DNA from 3 places in the Terribacillus jepli genome. Region 3 is predicted to be linked to each of the others. Evidence: riboswitches for the same ligand, from Rfam matches in the RefSeq annotation. Region 3 holds a riboswitch; each other region holds the start of a gene.
What was found. Region 3 has a riboswitch for thiamine pyrophosphate ahead of thiT (energy-coupled thiamine transporter ThiT). Riboswitches for the same ligand answer to the same signal wherever they lie in the genome.
Positions count from the first base shown of each region.

Region 1 (5,637 bases), on a different contig from region 3:
GAGATCAAGAAATATTATGTTATCGGTTTTGACCCTGGTGTGAGTTTCCATGCGGCGTATTACCCGGATAGTGGACGAAAGATAGTGGTGCCTTCTAATCATGGGACTGGCCCATTTTATATTGTCCAAGCAATTGAAGCCTAAAAGGAGTGGCAGGATGCAGGATTTAACGATTGATCTGGGAGAGCATGTATTAAATTGCCGAACGGCAGGCATTTTAATAAAAGATAATCATGTCCTGCTACACAAGAATAAAAAAGATCCATTTTGGACGCTGATTGGAGGCAGGATCCAGCTGGGGGAAGATTCAGTACAAGCTGCGGAACGGGAGTTCGAGGAGGAACTTGGAATTCCTACTAGGGCAGAGAGGCTGCTGTGGATAGTAGAGAATTTCTTCATCTTGCGGAATCGGCCTTTTCATGAATACAGTTTTATTTATTTGATGAAAGATGTTGAAAATAAACTTCAAGGTACCGGTGAGGTTACTTCTCTCGAAGGCGGCAATTTTCTTTATGAATGGATTTCTATCGACAAAATCAAAGAGCTTTCCTTAAAACCCGATTTCTTGAAAGAGAAACTTGCTGAACTGCCATCTGCACCAGTACACCTGGTTCATAAAGAGATGGTTACGGCGGTGACTGAATGAAATGTAAGTATATGAAGAGCCACTTCGACACTATTTATCGGCAAAGGGAAAAGTTCGATAAGCAAATCCTTGCATATAAAGAAATAGAATGGATCCGTCCTATGTCTGAAAAATGGTCTATAGGGGAAACGTATTATCATTTGTATTTGCTGTTAAAGAGATTCAGGCAGCTGAATAAGGTATATATCCCGATTGGATCCATTCGGAAGCAGAAGCCTTTTAAAACAGAGATAGAAGATATTTATCAAGCATATCGGGAAAAGCATGGAAAACCGATGAGAGCTCCATCCATTTTACAGCCGCCAAAAAATATAGAGGGAAGGCTGGAATTTGATCAGCTTAAACAAAATTTGCATAAGGAGACAGTACAGCTCGAAAAGATGGTTTCGAAATAGAGAGCCAAATTGCCGGCCGGATTCGCTATCCTGACCCACTCGCACATTACCCCAACTTGATTCAGCGCATACAATTGATAGGCATTCATGAAAAACATCACTTTCGTCTCTGTGAAAAATACTACCACTTGAGTTAATGAACACATTGATTGTATCTGTTCAAGAATAATTTCCGGGCAGTTGCAAATTGCTTGACCGTTTTTTCATAAAAGGTGTAAGCTCTTACATATAGAGTAGGTAAATTAACCTATTTTTTTATAAAGGTAGGAGGCTATGCTTATGGATAGGCAGAAAGTAGCGGTCATTACGGGAGGCGGAAGCGGTCTTGGGCAAGCTGTCGCCTTACGATTGGCAGAAGAAGGTATCGCAATCAGCGTCGTTGACGTATCTGAAGCAGCTGGTCGGGAAACGGTCCGCTTGGTGGAAGAAAAAGGATCAAAAGCAATTTTCATAAAAGCTGATGTCAGCAAAGCAGAAGAAGTAAAACAATATGTAGTTAAAACAGTCGAGGCATTTGGTACTATCGATATGTTCTATAATAATGCAGGAATCTCGGGACCTGGAGTCAAATTTGTAGATAATACCATTGAACAGATTGATATGGTTTTAGGTATCAATCTGAATGGAGCTCTTTATGGTTTGAAATATGTTTTGGAAGTGATGCTTGCCAATGGCGGCGGGCGCATCGTGAACACGTCGTCCACAGCGGGCGTTGTCGGGCAGGCTACAGTCGGTACATATTCTGCGACGAAACACGCGATGGTCGGCATCACGAAAACATTGGCTGCTGAGTATGCGGCGCAAGGGATTGTAGTGAATGCAATAGCACCAGGTACGACAGAAACACCAATGGTACGAGAGTACAAGGAGAAAAATCCGGAAGCATTCGTAAATGCAACAGAACCAATCCCGCAGAAGCGTCTTGGCCAGCCGGAAGAAGTAGCGGAGCTTGTCACCTTCTTGCTGACTGGCAAAGCACCTTATATCAACGGTGTAGTTGTGCCGATTGATGGCGGATTCACTGCAATCTAAAAAACTAAAGGAGAGATTCTCATGAAACGTTTTGAAGATAAAGTAGTTTTGATCACAGGCGGCGGTTCAGGTCTGGGTCGTGCAGCAGCACTTCAAGTAGCAAAAGAGGGTGCAAAGCTTTCACTGGTCGATTTGAGCGAAATAGGATTGGAAGAGACAAAGCAGGAAGTTCTTGCAGCATGAAGTCCTCACAATTGTTGCAAACTGCGCGAATGAGCCTGAAGTAGAAGCTTATGTGAAGCAAACAGTAGACAAGTTCGGCAAAATCGACAGTTTCTTCAACAATGCAGGCGTGGAAGGAAAACAGAATCTCACAGAAGATTACGGCGTGGAAGAATTTGACCGTGTTGTAAACATCAATTTGAATGGTGTCTTCTATGGCATGCGGCATGTGTTGAAAGTCATGAAAGAGCAGGGCTTCGGTTCTGTTGTCAACACAGCCTCAGTCGGAGGGATCCGCGGTGTAGGCAACCAGTCCGGCTATGCAGCGAGCAAGCATGGCGTGGTCGGATTGACACGCAACTCTGGTATTGAATACGGTCAATACGGTGTCAGTATCAAGGCAATTGCACCTGGCGCAATCATGACGCCAATGGTTGAGGGATCGCTCCGTCAGCTGGGCGGAGATAATTGGGAAGAGGCAGGTAAGGAATTCGTCAGCGTCAACCCGATGAAGCGATTCGGCAAGCCGGAAGAAGTAGGATTTTTGGTTGCATTCCTGCTTTCTGATCAAGCGAATTTCATCAATGCAGCGGTTGTGCCGATTGACGGCGGACAATCTTATAAATACTGATCTATGTTTTCTCGGGAGACCATCTGGCTGATTCAGATGGTCTTTTTATTGCTGAAAAATTCTTGCATATTATGTTATTTATGCTACGATATGGATAAGTTCATAGTTAGTTTTTCACACTAGGGGATCCCTTCATAAGGGCTGAGATTAAGAGTGGCGACTCTTTAAACCCTCATAACCTGAACAGGTTCGGACCTGCGTAGGAAAGTGTAGACACTCGAGTTTACATGCTCTTTTGTATGTATTTTTCGCAGATCACACACCACTTTCCTCCGGGGGAGTGGTTTTTTGTGCTTCCGGGCTTGTTCACATGAAGAAGGTGATAGTGATCAAATTGATGGCAGTGACAGATGACAGGCATGATACTTCTGACTTGCTCCGTATATTGCTGGAGATTCATCCTTATGTCGATCATGTACAGATTCGGGAGAAGAAAAAGCCGGCTGGCGTGGTGTATGAGCTATGCCGGGAGTTGGTGAAGCGAGGGCTGCCAGAGGCAAAGCTATGGATCAATGACCGGGTTGATACAGCCATGCTGCTTGGTTTCAAGCAAGTGCATATTCCAGGGCATGGGCTGCCGTTGAAAGAGTTGAAAAGACATTATCCTGAGATGCGGTTCGGGGCTCCTATCCATTCACTTGAGGAAGCTGCGCAGGCAGAAGCAGCTGGTGCAGCATACGTGCTGTATGGTCATTGTTTTCCGACAGCAAGCAAGCAAGGGAAAATTCCTCAACCGCTATCCCATCTAGGAGGAATCCGCCAGAACGTTGGAGTGCCGTTGTATGGGATAGGAGGAATCACCGCAGAGAGATTAGCTGTATTGAAAGCGCTTGAATTGGATGGTGCTGCTGTGATGAGCGGCATTTTTTCAGCAAGACAACCGCTGGAAGCTGTGAAGAAATTAAGGGAGGAGTGTTCGCGTCTTGAAGCGATCCACTGAGGTAGCTGTCGTTGGAGGAGGTATCATCGGCAGTTCAATTGCTTATTATTTGGCGAAGGCAGGCCACCAGGTCGATTTATTTGAAGCAGGCCAAGTCGGTTCAGGCTCGACACAAGCAGCAGCGGGCATGCTGGGTGCGCATTCGGAATACAAAGAGTTCGGAGCGTCGCTGTATTCTTTTGCCCGCACTAGTCAAAAGCTGTACGAAGAAGCGGAAACGGATATTCGTGCGCTTGCGGGAATAGATATCGAGCGGCGCACTGGCGGATTATTGCAGCTTGTGTTTACGGCGGAAGAAAAAGCTAGGCTGTCCGAGATTCGTTCTTTGGCAGGTGTGACATGGCTTGATCAAACTGGTGCGGAAAAAGAAGTGCCCGGGCTGACAAAGTCTGTACTAGGGGCTGTTCATATAGCTTACGATGTGCATGTCACCCCTGCCAATGCCTGCAGAGGATTCTATTCTGCTGCCCAAACATTTGGAGCGCGTATACATGAATTCACTCGAGTTGATGATGTCGTGAACGAAGCTGGGCAATATCGGATACAGACTTCCAAGGGAGAATGGCAGGCTGCATATACAGTCATTGCCGGCGGTGTATGGAGTAATGCCCTTTTGCAGCGTTTGGGCTTGGGAACACCGCTTTATCCGGTAAAAGGGGAATGCATCGCTGTCACAAATACGCAGATGCCACTCACTTGCAGCTTATTCCATGATCAGCATTACATTGTTCCGCGAAACAATAACGAGCTGATCATCGGTGCGACGAAGGTCAGGGGTGATTGGAGTACAGAGCCGACTTTTGGAGGCATACAGACCGTCATGGAGAAAGCGAGGCAGATGCTGCCGGAGATAGATAAGATGCCGTTTCTCAGAAGCTGGGCTGGTCTCCGGCCTCAGACGATCGATGGCAAGCCGCTGATCGGGGAGCATCCGGAGATGAAGGGGTTGTTCATTGCCGCTGGCCACCAGCGCAATGGGATCCTGCTTGCTCCTGTTACAGGTAAGATGATCAGTGATTTGATTGACGGCAATACTGTCCCTGAAGAATGGACGAAAGCTTTTCGAGTCAACCGACTGCATACTGGTGAGGAGGTACGGATGTGAGCATTCAACTGAATGGCAGGCAGCATGAATTATCCGCGGATATCCAGAATGTCGCGCAGCTGTTAGGATCACTTTCATTGGAAAACAGGATTGTGATAGTCGAACTGAACAAGGAAATCATCAGCAAATCTGCATATGCAGATCAGCCAATCAGAGATGGCGATAAAGTCGAACTGATCCATTTTGTAGGAGGAGGATGAACGAGATGTTACAAATTGCAGATAAGACATTTGCTTCCCGTTTGTTGTTGGGAACAGGCAAATACCCGTCCTTTGAGGTGCAAAAAGAGGCCGTGGCTATATCAGAAGCAGAGATACTGACATTTGCAGTGCGTCGGATGGATATTTTCGAGGCATCCCAGCCGAATTTCCTCGAACAGCTTGATTTAGAACGGTATACCTTGCTGCCGAATACGGCGGGGGCTAAAACGGCCGAGGAGGCTGTCCGTATCGCCAAGCTGGCAAAAGCCTCTGGTTTATGCGATATGGTAAAGGTGGAGGTGATCGGCTGTGATAGGACATTGCTTCCCGATCCAGTCGAAACACTGCGTGCATCCGAAATGTTATTGGCGGAGGGTTTCATCGTCCTGCCATACACATCCGATGACGTTGTATTGGCCAAGCGGCTTGAAGGTTTGGGAGTCCACGCTATTATGCCAGGTGCATCGCCGATTGGTTCAGGAAACGGAATCATCAATCCTTTCAATCTTCGTATGATCGTGGAACA
Region 1 covers NZ_JBFEGH010000016.1:5,011-10,647, forward strand. The annotation lists gene AB1K91_RS15910 (serine hydrolase domain-containing protein) at 1-144, shown strand, start outside; gene AB1K91_RS15915 (NUDIX hydrolase) at 158-646, shown strand; gene AB1K91_RS15920 (DinB family protein) at 643-1,041, shown strand; gene AB1K91_RS15925 (SDR family NAD(P)-dependent oxidoreductase) at 1,321-2,073, shown strand; partial or broken gene AB1K91_RS15930 (SDR family oxidoreductase) at 2,095-2,866, shown strand; TPP riboswitch at 2,978-3,089, shown strand; gene AB1K91_RS15935 (thiamine phosphate synthase) at 3,177-3,806, shown strand; gene thiO (glycine oxidase ThiO) at 3,790-4,911, shown strand; gene thiS (sulfur carrier protein ThiS) at 4,908-5,111, shown strand; gene AB1K91_RS15950 (thiazole synthase) at 5,117-5,637, shown strand, end outside.
Region 1: another riboswitch for thiamine pyrophosphate. It lies ahead of AB1K91_RS15935 (thiamine phosphate synthase); the one in region 3 lies ahead of thiT (energy-coupled thiamine transporter ThiT).

Region 2 (5,637 bases), on a different contig from region 3:
CAAAGCAGTTCGTCATCCGAACACGTGGCAAGAACGATGCAAGAATTGGCAGGAGGTTCTGTCCAGCAGCTCGAACTTGTTACGACAGCTACAGGGACAATGAATGCCATGGAACAGCATACGAGTACATTAGCTGCAAACGTCCAGACCGTTGAAGAAGCAGTAAGAAAAACATCCGCGCTTTCTGTTCAGGGAGGGAATGCAATCAAGGATGTCAATAAACAGATGGATACGATCAATTCCCATGTCCGGGAATTGTCTGCTTCCATTGACAGTCTGAACAAGCGGTCGGGGGAAATCAGTGATATTACAAGTGTCATTACGGATATCTCGGCACAGACGAATCTTCTTGCCCTAAACGCCACCATCGAGGCAGCTCAAGCTGGAGAACATGGTAAAGGATTTGCAGTCGTTGCGGATGAGGTGCGGAAACTGGCCGAGGAAACGAAGGGAGCAGCAGCGCAAATCGCTTCTTTGATCGACTTCATCCAAAAAGACACAACAGCAACGATCGACCTGATGCAGTATGCGGCGAATGAAGTGCAGACAGGTACACAAGTTGCAGGTCAAGCAGGCGGATCCTTCCATCAAATTGAAACTGCCGTAGCAGGATTGGTGGAGGAATTCAAAGAAGTGCAAGTCGCCCTGGAAGGTATGCTTGCAGGAACGGATTCTGTCAATCGGTCACTTGGTGATGTGAATGAGGTAGCTGAAGAAGGAGCAGCTTCAACGGAAAATGTGTCAGCTGCAACGGAGCAGCAGCTGGCAGCTATGCAGGAAATCGCTGCTTCATCCAGTTCGCTTGCATATCTAGCAGAAGAGCTGCAAACCTCTGTAGCTCGTTTCCGTGTATGATTTAATTGGCCAGCAGATAGTAGGCGATAAAAGATAAAATGATCAACAGAAAAATATATATAAAGATTTTCACTCTTGAACCCTCCCTAAGAAGTAGACGAATACATCTTGGAAAAGGGTTCATTTTTTTACATGCTTTGTCTGCAAACTGTGCATACTAGCCCCAGTATGTATAAAAAAAGGAGGCAAATTGGTATGGATGCATTTCAAGCAGGAGATATCGTCTACGTAATCATTCGCAACCCCCATGCGCAGGGAGTGGCAAATATACAGGAAGCAGCAGTCGTCCATAATCCCGAAAAGCCTGGGGAACTGGCTTTATTTGTTTATGAAACATATTATCCGTTGACAGATGAAGTAGCCGTCTATCAGGATCTTGGAGAGGCAGAAGAGGCGTATGTGTCTGCTTTCGGTCTCACCGAGGGCGGTTATTATGGTTAAACCATTCGTACCGCAGCTAGTCTATATCGAACCTAGGGCATTGGAGTACCCGCTTGGAGTGAAACTGCAAAATAAATTCAAGGAAATGGGAGTGGAAATCCGTGAGACCACTTCCCATAATCAGGTTCGTAATCTGCCAGGGGACAATGATTTCCAGAAGTATCGTACCGCTAAATCGACTTTGGTCGTCGGAGTGCGGAAAACATTGAAATTCGATACGTCGAAACCATCTGCTGAATACGCAATTCCCTTTGCGACAGGCTGTATGGGGCATTGTCATTATTGCTACCTGCAAACAACGATGGGTTCCAAACCTTATATCCGTACGTATGTGAATACAGATGAGATATTCGAAGCAGCAGAGCAGTACATGCAAGAGAGGGCTCCTGAGGAAACAAGATTCGAGGCTTCCTGTACTTCGGATATTGTCGGGATCGATCATCTGACGCATACGTTGAAGCATGCAATAGAATATTTCGGGCGTTCCAAGCATGGTCAGCTGCGCTTCGTCACAAAATTTGCCCATGTGGATCATCTATTGGATGCAGATCATCAGGGGCGGACACGATTTCGCTTCAGCATCAACGATGATTATGTGATCAAATATTTCGAACCTGGTACCTCCCGATTGAAAGATCGGATCGAAGCTGCTGTGAAAGTAGCAGAAGCTGGGTATCCGCTCGGTTTCATCGTCGCTCCTATCTATCTGCATGAAGGCTGGCAGAAGGGCTACCCGGAAATGCTTGAGCAGCTGGAAGCGGCATTGCCTGCCCATGCCAAAAAGAATCTCACTTTTGAATTGATTCAGCATCGATTCACGAAGCCGGCAAAGCGTGTCATCCAGAAAAACTACCCGATGACGAAGCTGGAACTCGATGAAAATAAGCGGAAATACAAGTGGGGTCGCTACGGTATCGGAAAATATGTTTATCAGAATGAAGAACAAGAAGAAATCAAAGATGTTCTGGGGAGCACGATTTATAAGATGTTCCCGCAATCACGGATTGAATATTTCACCTAATGCATCGGTTGACAATCTTATCCATGCATGTGATAGTTAAAGGGACAATTGAATTTTGAGGAAGTCCACTAGGGGTGCCGTTTGGCTGAGATAAGAGAAATCTTTGTCCCTTTGAACCTGATCTGGTTAACACCAGCGTAGGGAAGTGGAGCCGGATTCGTGTAAGCTTTGACACTATCACTATGTATACGAGTCGCTCCATACTTTTGGAGCGGCTTTTTTATATAGCCGGCGCCAATCACTCTTCATCAGGGCTTTCTCCAATAAGGGGAGGAAAATACATGTTTTCTGCACAATTGAGAGAAGAAGCAAACCCGGTTTTCGAAGCGATCTATAAGCATCCTTTTGTTACGGGAGTAGCAAATGGCCATGTGCCGAAAGAAGCATTGATCCATTACGTGAAGGCAGATTATGAGTACCTGACTGCATTCGCCCGTATTTACGGCTTGGCAGTCAGCAAATGTGAGACACGGGAAGAGATGGATTTCTATCAGTCTCAGATCAACTTCGTCCTGCATAGTGAAATTCATCCGCATAATGTTTTTTGTAAGGTGGCCGGTGTGAAATATGAAGATTTGCAGCGTATGACACCGCCGCCAGCAGCGGACCACTATATATCCCACATGATGAATAGTGCTCTGCATGGTGATATCGGGGAACTGATGGCAGCGCTTCTGCCTTGCCCATGGACGTATCAAGCACTGGCTGCTCATATTATCGAGACGAAGGCTCCGGATGCATCCAATCCGTTCTTGGAGTGGATCCTCTTTTATGCCGGCAGGGAAGACGGTATGCCGGATGTGACATCCGAACTTTGCAAGCGGCTGGACAAATGGGCCGAAACGGCAGGATCTGCTGCCAAGGAACGGGCACGGAAAGCTTTCCTGAAAAGCTGTATGCTGGAGCATGCCTTCTGGGAGATGGCGACCACCGAGCAAGACTGGATGGTGCCGTTGAAAGGGGAATCCCTTCATGCCTGATGTTAGAAGTGCATTGACGATTGCCGGTACGGACCCTTCGGGCGGTGCTGGAATCCAGGCGGACCTGAAGACATTCCAAGAGCGTGAAGTATATGGCATGAGTGTGATCACATCTCTCGTCGCACAGAACACGACAGGAGTGCAGGCCATTCATCATGTTCCAGTTGCATTTCTTGAACAGCAGCTGAAATCCATTTTTACAGACATCGGACCGGCTGCTGTAAAAACCGGAATGATTGCAACAGAAGAAATGATGCAGTGTATCGCTTTTACGTTGAATAAAACGAAGGCAGCTTATATCATGGATCCAGTCATGTACGCCAAAAGCGGCCATGCACTAATGGGAGAAGAAACGAGGGATGCGCTTAAGTCGCATCTTGTTCCGCTGGCAACACTGGTTACGCCGAACGTACCCGAAGCAGAAGAACTGACTGGTATCCGGATAGATGATGAAGCTAGCATCAAAACAGCGGCAAAAAGGATCGTCCGGGAATATGGAGCAAAAGCTGTCCTGATGAAAGGCGGGCATATGGAGGGGGCTTATGCAGCAGATTGGCTTTATGATGGAGAAAACTTCACCTCCTTCACAGCCGAGCGAATGCAGACAAAGCATACACACGGTACAGGATGCACATATTCAGCAGCAATCACAGCGGAATTGGCAAAGGGGAGAACCTTGCAAGAAGCGGTCAAGATCGGCAAGGACTTTGTGACAGATGCCATTCGATATTCGCTGCAGCTAGGCAAAGGAAATGGACCGACAAACCATTGGGGCTACCGTCTGAAAAGTGTACCTGTACAGGAGGAACAGCATAATGAAGTATACTGATGCGATAAAGGAAGTCCGCGCAAAGAACCCGCTGATTCACTGTATTACAAACAATGTTGTCATCAATTTCACAGCGAATGGATTGATTGCACTCGGTGCTTCTCCCGTGATGGCGTCTGCCAAGGAAGAAGCGGCGCAAATGGTGCAGCATGCACAGGCGTTGCTGATCAATATCGGTACACTGTCTGCAGCGGATGTGGAAGCGATGATCCTAGCCGGGAAAGAAGCGAACAGACTCGATATACCGGTGATTTTCGATCCTGTAGGTGTGGGTGCGACAACATACCGGTCAGAAACGGCCCGTCGTATTCTGGCAGAGGTGGATGTCACTGTCATCCGTGGAAATGCGGGTGAAATAGCTGTCCTGGGCGGTACATCTGCCAAAATAAAAGGGGTGGATGGTTCAGGTGAAGGTATTTCACCTAGTCTCGTTCAGCAGATTGCAAGGGAATTGGATACGATAGTGATCGCAACAGGAAAAATAGATATCCTCTCGGATGGGAACAATACGTACAGCATAGCGAATGGTCACGAAATGCTCACTAACATAACAGGGTCCGGCTGCTTGCTTGGTGCGGTTGTTGCGGCATTTGCAGGAGCAGCAGATGATATAGTGAAAGCTTGCATCGGCGCACTCTGCTTTTATGGTATCGCAGCAGAAGCAGCGGCTGAACATACAGAAGCCCCGGGAAGTTTTCAGGTTGCTTTTCTGGACCAGCTTTATCTATTGGGGGATAGTGCAAGGGATATGGAACAGGTGGATAAACTAGAAGTAGTTGTGAAATGAAACAATCAGCAGGAATGATCCTGCTGATTGAAATGGTCAGTTTGGACGGGGAGGATGGCCATGCCTATGTGGCTTAGGAATGAAGCCATCCTTCTCCAATTGCTCAAATCGTTGGTCCAAATGCTTCACGATTTGGTCGGCTCTTTCCTCGGAGAAGACACCGAATTCAACATATTTCTCGATGATTTGCTTTTCCTGCTCCAAGGCTTGTTTCTGCAGTGCTGCTATTTCCTGCTTTTGCTTATCTGTCAATACATCGGCAACAACTTCATCAGCAGCGAAAGAAGCAGCGGGATTGGTAACGACCAATCCGAGACATAGAGCGATTATGACAGCCCCGGCTTTTATCCATTTCAACTTTACCATCTCCTTGTTCAAAGCTTGGGCTTACTTTACGCAGTTTTGGGATTGCTATCCATCTTCCACACTTTTTCCTAAATTAGCAGCAAGGAGTTTTCTATCTGAGGAATGAGAACATATTCGATAGGGGATTGGGATGTGAAAGTATCAATGGAAAAGGAGCAGTAACATGAAAGAAGAATTGGAGCTATATTTCATCATGGGCAGTCAAAACTGCCCGGACAAGGATCCGGAGGACATACTGGAACATGCGCTCGAAGCCGGCATCACAATGTTCCAGTTTCGTGAAAAAGGGGAAGGAGCGAGGGTAGGAGAAGCAAAACGACAGCTGGCAGAAAGGCTCCAGGCTAGATGCAGGGCGCAC
Region 2 covers NZ_JBFEGH010000009.1:125,992-131,628, forward strand. The annotation lists gene AB1K91_RS11750 (methyl-accepting chemotaxis protein) at 1-855, shown strand, start outside; gene AB1K91_RS11755 (transcriptional regulator SplA domain-containing protein) at 1,051-1,296, shown strand; gene splB (spore photoproduct lyase) at 1,289-2,317, shown strand; TPP riboswitch at 2,378-2,478, shown strand; gene tenA (thiaminase II) at 2,599-3,297, shown strand; gene thiD (bifunctional hydroxymethylpyrimidine kinase/phosphomethylpyrimidine kinase) at 3,290-4,126, shown strand; gene thiM (hydroxyethylthiazole kinase) at 4,113-4,913, shown strand; gene AB1K91_RS11780 (YckD family protein) at 4,950-5,270, opposite strand; gene thiE (thiamine phosphate synthase) at 5,443-5,637, shown strand, end outside.
Region 2: another riboswitch for thiamine pyrophosphate. It lies ahead of tenA (thiaminase II); the one in region 3 lies ahead of thiT (energy-coupled thiamine transporter ThiT).

Region 3 (5,637 bases):
GATATTTTCTATTTTTTTCATTGCTGATGCCTTTCATTTTTTATAGCTTGTTTACTTACATTAATAAAGGCGTCGCTGTTAGTGGAATGGACTTTGATTATTTCTTTCTTATTTCCATGACTTGTTACAGCTTAGTAGTGAATTCCGTGCAAGGATTCGGCATTCAAATTATGTATGATCGCAGACAAACTTGGATGGACTATCTTTTTACGCATCCTGTCACGCCATCACAATATTTCATCGCTCGTATTTTTACCCAGCTCTTGCTCAATTCAATGATCGTCTCGGTATTCTTCCTTGTCATAAATACCTGGAAACAGTTTGACCGACCCATCGGAGAATGGATCATGACAAGTGTTTGGCTGTTGGTTGTCTCGATTTTATTTTTAACGATCGGAATCTTGATTGCCCAATCCAAAAAAATCCAAACAGCATCTGTAACAGCCAATATTGTTGTATTGGTCCTGGCGATTTTAGGAGGACTTTGGATGCCGCTAGGGACATTTCCCGAATGGGTGCAAATGATCGGGGAGTGGCTGCCATCTCATCTGTACGCAAGAGGCGCGTGGAACATCGCTGCGGGTGAGGGTATTGAAATTACTAATATAATAATCCTTGTCTGTTATTTTTTGTTATGCTTTATAGGAGCAATGATGTTGCAGTACAGACAAAGGAGTTGAGTATATAGATGAAGAAATTTCGCTTATTTCCGAAAGAGGATGGCTATATACCGCATCTTTGGCTGCTGTATTTTTATTATTCATGCTTGGGTTTACTTAATATTGAAGGTTTTTGTTTTTGGCTCACTTTGCTGACCTTGGTTGCTGTTTTTATCTGCTATCGAGAAATATATTGGCGGCCTGAACATACGTTTGCTGCTTCCATGATCATGACACCGCTTATTGCTTTTCTCGTTTTCTTCGTATCAGCATCTTATTTTTATTTACTTTTATACGCAATGAGCATGCTGTATGGTTTGAAGAAGCCGTGGAAATTCTGGGTGGGGTATGCTGCTATCAATAGTGTGACAGTATGCTTGCTGCTTGTAGATATACTTGGTTTAACGAATATAATTTGGGGTTATCTTTTGCCGGGTATTTTAATCGGCTTGATTACACCTGCAGCCTGGAAAGCTCAAGAGACATGGTATCGAAAGTGGGAAGCAGTCAACCAAGAATTATCCGAAGCGAACAACCGAGTCGAAGAATTGATCAAAGAGAGGGAACGAGATAGAATTGCCCGTGATTTACATGATACAGTCGGGCAGACATTATCGACTATTTCGGTGAAAAGTGATATATCGAAAAAGCTTTTACATCACAATCGGGATCGGGCAGAACAGGAATTGCACGATATCCAGCTGCTAGCTAGATCATTGCTTCAGGACATGCGTGAAATAGTCAGTGATTTGCGTCATGTTTCGTTGCAAGAGGAAATGGAATCTGCTCGTTATCGATTACAGGAAGCTGGTATTGATGTTGAATTGGAACGGCAAATGCCGCTGATGAAGGATAGTTCTAAGGAAACGCTGCTTGCTTATATTGTGAAAGAAGCTGTCACGAATGTCATCCGTCATAGCAATGCTACATTATGTAAGATTCGAGTCAGTCAATCTGGCAGCGAGCTACTTTTGGAAGTAGTGGACAATGGCAGCTTCGATGGCAGGGAGTGGCAAGAAGGAAATGGCATGGATGGAATCAGGAAAAGAGTGAGGCTGATGAAGGGGAGAGTCCATTTCGAAAAACGGCAAAATAGCGGATTACATCTGGCAATACATGTTCCGATGCAAACCGAAGGAGGTACTTCGCATGATTCGTATGCTGTTGGCGGATGATCAAAACATGCTTCGAGGCGCAATGGCAACGATGCTTGATTTAGAGGAAGATTTCTATGTTGACTGTCAGGCTGCCACTGGTGAGGAAGTTCTGCAAGCACTGCAAACAAAAACATATGATCTGCTGATTCTGGACATCGAGATGCCGAAATATAGCGGCTTGGAAGTTGTGGATTGGATGCGGCAAAACAACCGCTCCGAAAAGGTGCTGATGCTGACGACCTTTTCCACTGCTGCCTATGTAAAAGAAGCGATGAAGATGAAAGTGGAAGGATATCTATTGAAAGATACACCGAGTGAACAGCTGGCACATGCTGTAAGAGATATCGTGAATCATGGACGCACGGTGATAAGCCCTGAAATAACGTATCAATTCGTACAGGGAATCGATAATCCGCTAAGTGAACGTGAAAAGCAAATTCTCCAGCTGGCTGAACGAGGATACTCTACCAAACAAATAGCTGCAGAACTATTTTTATCTCCAGGGACTGTCCGGAACTACTTCTCCGAACTTCTGGATAAGCTCGGAGCTCAGAATCGTTCGCAAGCAGTTTACATAGCGAAGGAGAAGGAATACATATAAAAAACACAGCTCCGAAAAGGAACTGTGTTTCTGAAATTTAATCTCTTGCATCCAGCATGGCTTGTAGTTTTTTGGAAACTGTAAGCAGGATCAGACCTACTATGATAGCAGCTGCACCGATTATGCTGAATATCTCCACATAACCGAGGGTAGCTGTCAATCCGGCAAGCCATCCGGAGATAATGGCAGCAATACCGTTAGCTGCCATCCATACACCCATCAAAAGTGAAGCAATTTTTACAGGTGCTACTTTACTTACCATCGATAGACCTACAGGTGACAAGCAAAGCTCACCTATGGTATGGAATAGATAGGTAAAGACGATGAATAAGATATTTGCTTTGTGAACAATATCCGTTTCATCACTGCCTGTATAAAGTACGGCTGGAACTAAAACCATAAAACCTAGCCCTAATAGAACCATACCCATAGACATCTTTGTCGTTGTACGTAAATCACCGCGTTTTGATTTACTTAGTTTCAACCAGATACCAGATATTATTGGTGCAAGGATGACAATGAATAGCGGATTGACAGATTGGAACCAGGAAACAGGTATTGTATAACCGCCCACACTTCTATCAATGAAATCCCTTGTATAAAGTGTCAGGGAAGTACCTGCTTGTTCAAAGCCAGCCCAGAAGAAGATAACAAATACTAACAGTATTAGTACTGCACCTGTCCGTTTCTTTTCAGCTTTTGTCATTTTTGCTGCAGGAGCACTTTTTGCAGTAACTTCAGTTCGAGCAGGTTTTGTTCCGATATTCCCCAAATACTTTTTACCTAACATGCTGAAAATCAATTGACCGATAATCATACCGATGGAAGAGGCCAAGAATGCCCATTTGAATCCAAAGTGCTCAATACCGTCAGCATCCACGGAGTGGAATAAATCTTCTGCAAGGAAACCAGCGATCAATGGGGAGAAGAATGCTCCCAAGTTGATTCCCATGTAGAAGATTGTGAAGGCAGCATCTTTCCGTTTATCCCTGGGGTCATACAGTTCACCAACATAAGTTGAGATATTCGGTTTAAAGAATCCATTACCTATGATCAAGCAAAGAATCCCTAAATAAAGACCTAATTGGCTATTGAATAGAAATATTGTGAAATCTCCGATCGCCATGATGATACCACCGATCGTGATTGCTTTACGCAGTCCAATATATCTGTCTGTTAAATAACCGCCGATGATAGGCGTGAAGTAAATGACTCCTCCGTATAAACTGTAAATGAAAGCAGCGTGTTGTGTGCTCATTCCCAGGCCACCACTTATTACTGCAGCAGTCAAGTAAAGCATTAACACAGAGCGCATTCCATAATAGCTATATCTTTCCCACAATTCGGTGAAGAAGAGAAGATACAATCCCTTTGGATGCTTCTTCCCTTGTGGGATTGTAGCCGGTGTATCCATTTTTAATCCTCCCTTTTTAAAGAACAGTGTCCATTATACGTCATAGTTTTTCTCGAATTCAAACAATTTCGTTAGATGAAGTAAAAGTAATAAAATTGCTAAAATTAACACTTGGATTATATTTCATCTATAGGAAATATCAATAATTGTTGCTAGCGCTGTCATTCTTCTATATAATGGATGGACAACAGAAAACAAATCGGTACAAAAAAGCCTGCAGGGGGAGCCATTCCGGCTGAGATGGACATTCGTCCAGACCCTTCGAACCTGTGAGTTAGCACTCGCGTAGGGATGTAGCTTCTTTGATGGGGAAACAATGCGCATTGGGGCCATCGGAAGGATTCTCTGCGGCATTGTTTTTTGTTGCATTCTTTTATTAGGGGAGAAGCAATATGCAATCAAGAAGCAAGGTTTTATTTTTAGTGGAGGTGGCAATATTCGCCGCACTCGCATTCGTATTGGATTTATTTTCATTCAAAGCATGGGCGCAAGGAGGCAGTATCTCCTTACAGATGGTCCCGATATTTTTGATGGCGTTTCGCTGGGGATGGAAAGGTGGACTTGCAACTGGGTTAGTTGTAGGATTGCTGCAATTAGTCACCAACCCTTATATAATACATGTTGTCCAAGGGTTCCTGGATTACCCTTTAGCTTTCACTTTGGTTGGACTGGCAGCTGTAACGGCAGGATCTGCACGTAAAGCTGCAAAAGAGAACAATCGGACGAAACTTGTTGGATACTTGGTTATTGGCACGTTGATTGGCAGTCTCGGGCGGTTCGCAGCTCATTTTGTAGGAGGAATGGTCTTTTTCGGATCAGCAGCTGCTCCAGGGCAAACTGTTTGGGCCTACTCTCTTTTCTATAATGGATCTTATTTACTTCCGAGTTTCATAGCCAGCATAGTGGTCATTCTCATTCTGATTCTTGCTCAGCCAAAGCTCATCTTACCGAAGTAATAATAAAGGCACTGCTTATCAGACTGAAAAGCTAAATGATTCTTTTGCAGAGATTGTAAAATATCTATCTAAGAGCAAATAAAAAAGTAGAAGGCACCTATATGTAGTAGGCTCCTTCTACTTTTTTTGATTTTTAACCACTTATTCTGTGGCCACCTCATCAGAATAGTGCTTTCATTTAAATAAGCAAGCCTTCGACATTTTCTGTTTCGGTTACAATCAAGAAGATTTTCCCTTCATCCAAATCCTCTTCGAAATCCTCCGATTCTTCTTGAGAGAAGCCGATTTCCTGCAATTTCGTGCGAAGCTCATCACCAGGTTTGCTGAACATGCTTCCTACCGCACTTTTGGCTCCCATCTCGGATAGCCCGATCGTATTGGCATCCACTTTGCTGGAGACGCGCTTTGTTCTGTCATCATCATGTGATAAGACATAGATATTGTCTTTATTTACCCCTTTGGTACTCAGCTGCTGAATGTCTTCCTGAAGCTTTTCATCGTTTGTGTACTCTTTTAGATATGGTTTCATTTTTATCTCTCCTTTAATTACTGGCGTGTATTAATTATCTACCCGCTCGGCAAAAAACGAAACAATCCCCCTATATAGATGAAAATATTCAACTTCGTCTGCTGTTTAGACGAAATTAGACATACAGAAGAATTAGGTTATGTTAAACAGTATGAAAATCGAAGTTTCCAAATCTGCCGAGGAGGAAACGATATGGCTGATATCATAGATCTTGATCAAGTACAGACAAAAAAATGCTTATGTCAGGTCGCCAGGCGAATATGAGATTTATTTGACTGTCGTTAAATATGTAAATAAATATTCGAAGAATATGCTGCCAAG
Region 3 covers NZ_JBFEGH010000006.1:143,345-148,981, forward strand. The annotation lists gene AB1K91_RS08955 (ABC transporter permease) at 1-680, shown strand, start outside; gene AB1K91_RS08960 (histidine kinase) at 689-1,834, shown strand; gene AB1K91_RS08965 (response regulator transcription factor) at 1,809-2,417, shown strand; gene AB1K91_RS08970 (peptide MFS transporter) at 2,455-3,831, opposite strand; TPP riboswitch at 4,041-4,140, shown strand; gene thiT (energy-coupled thiamine transporter ThiT) at 4,224-4,787, shown strand; gene AB1K91_RS08980 (YflT domain-containing protein) at 4,966-5,316, opposite strand; gene AB1K91_RS08985 (hypothetical protein) at 5,588-5,637, shown strand, end outside.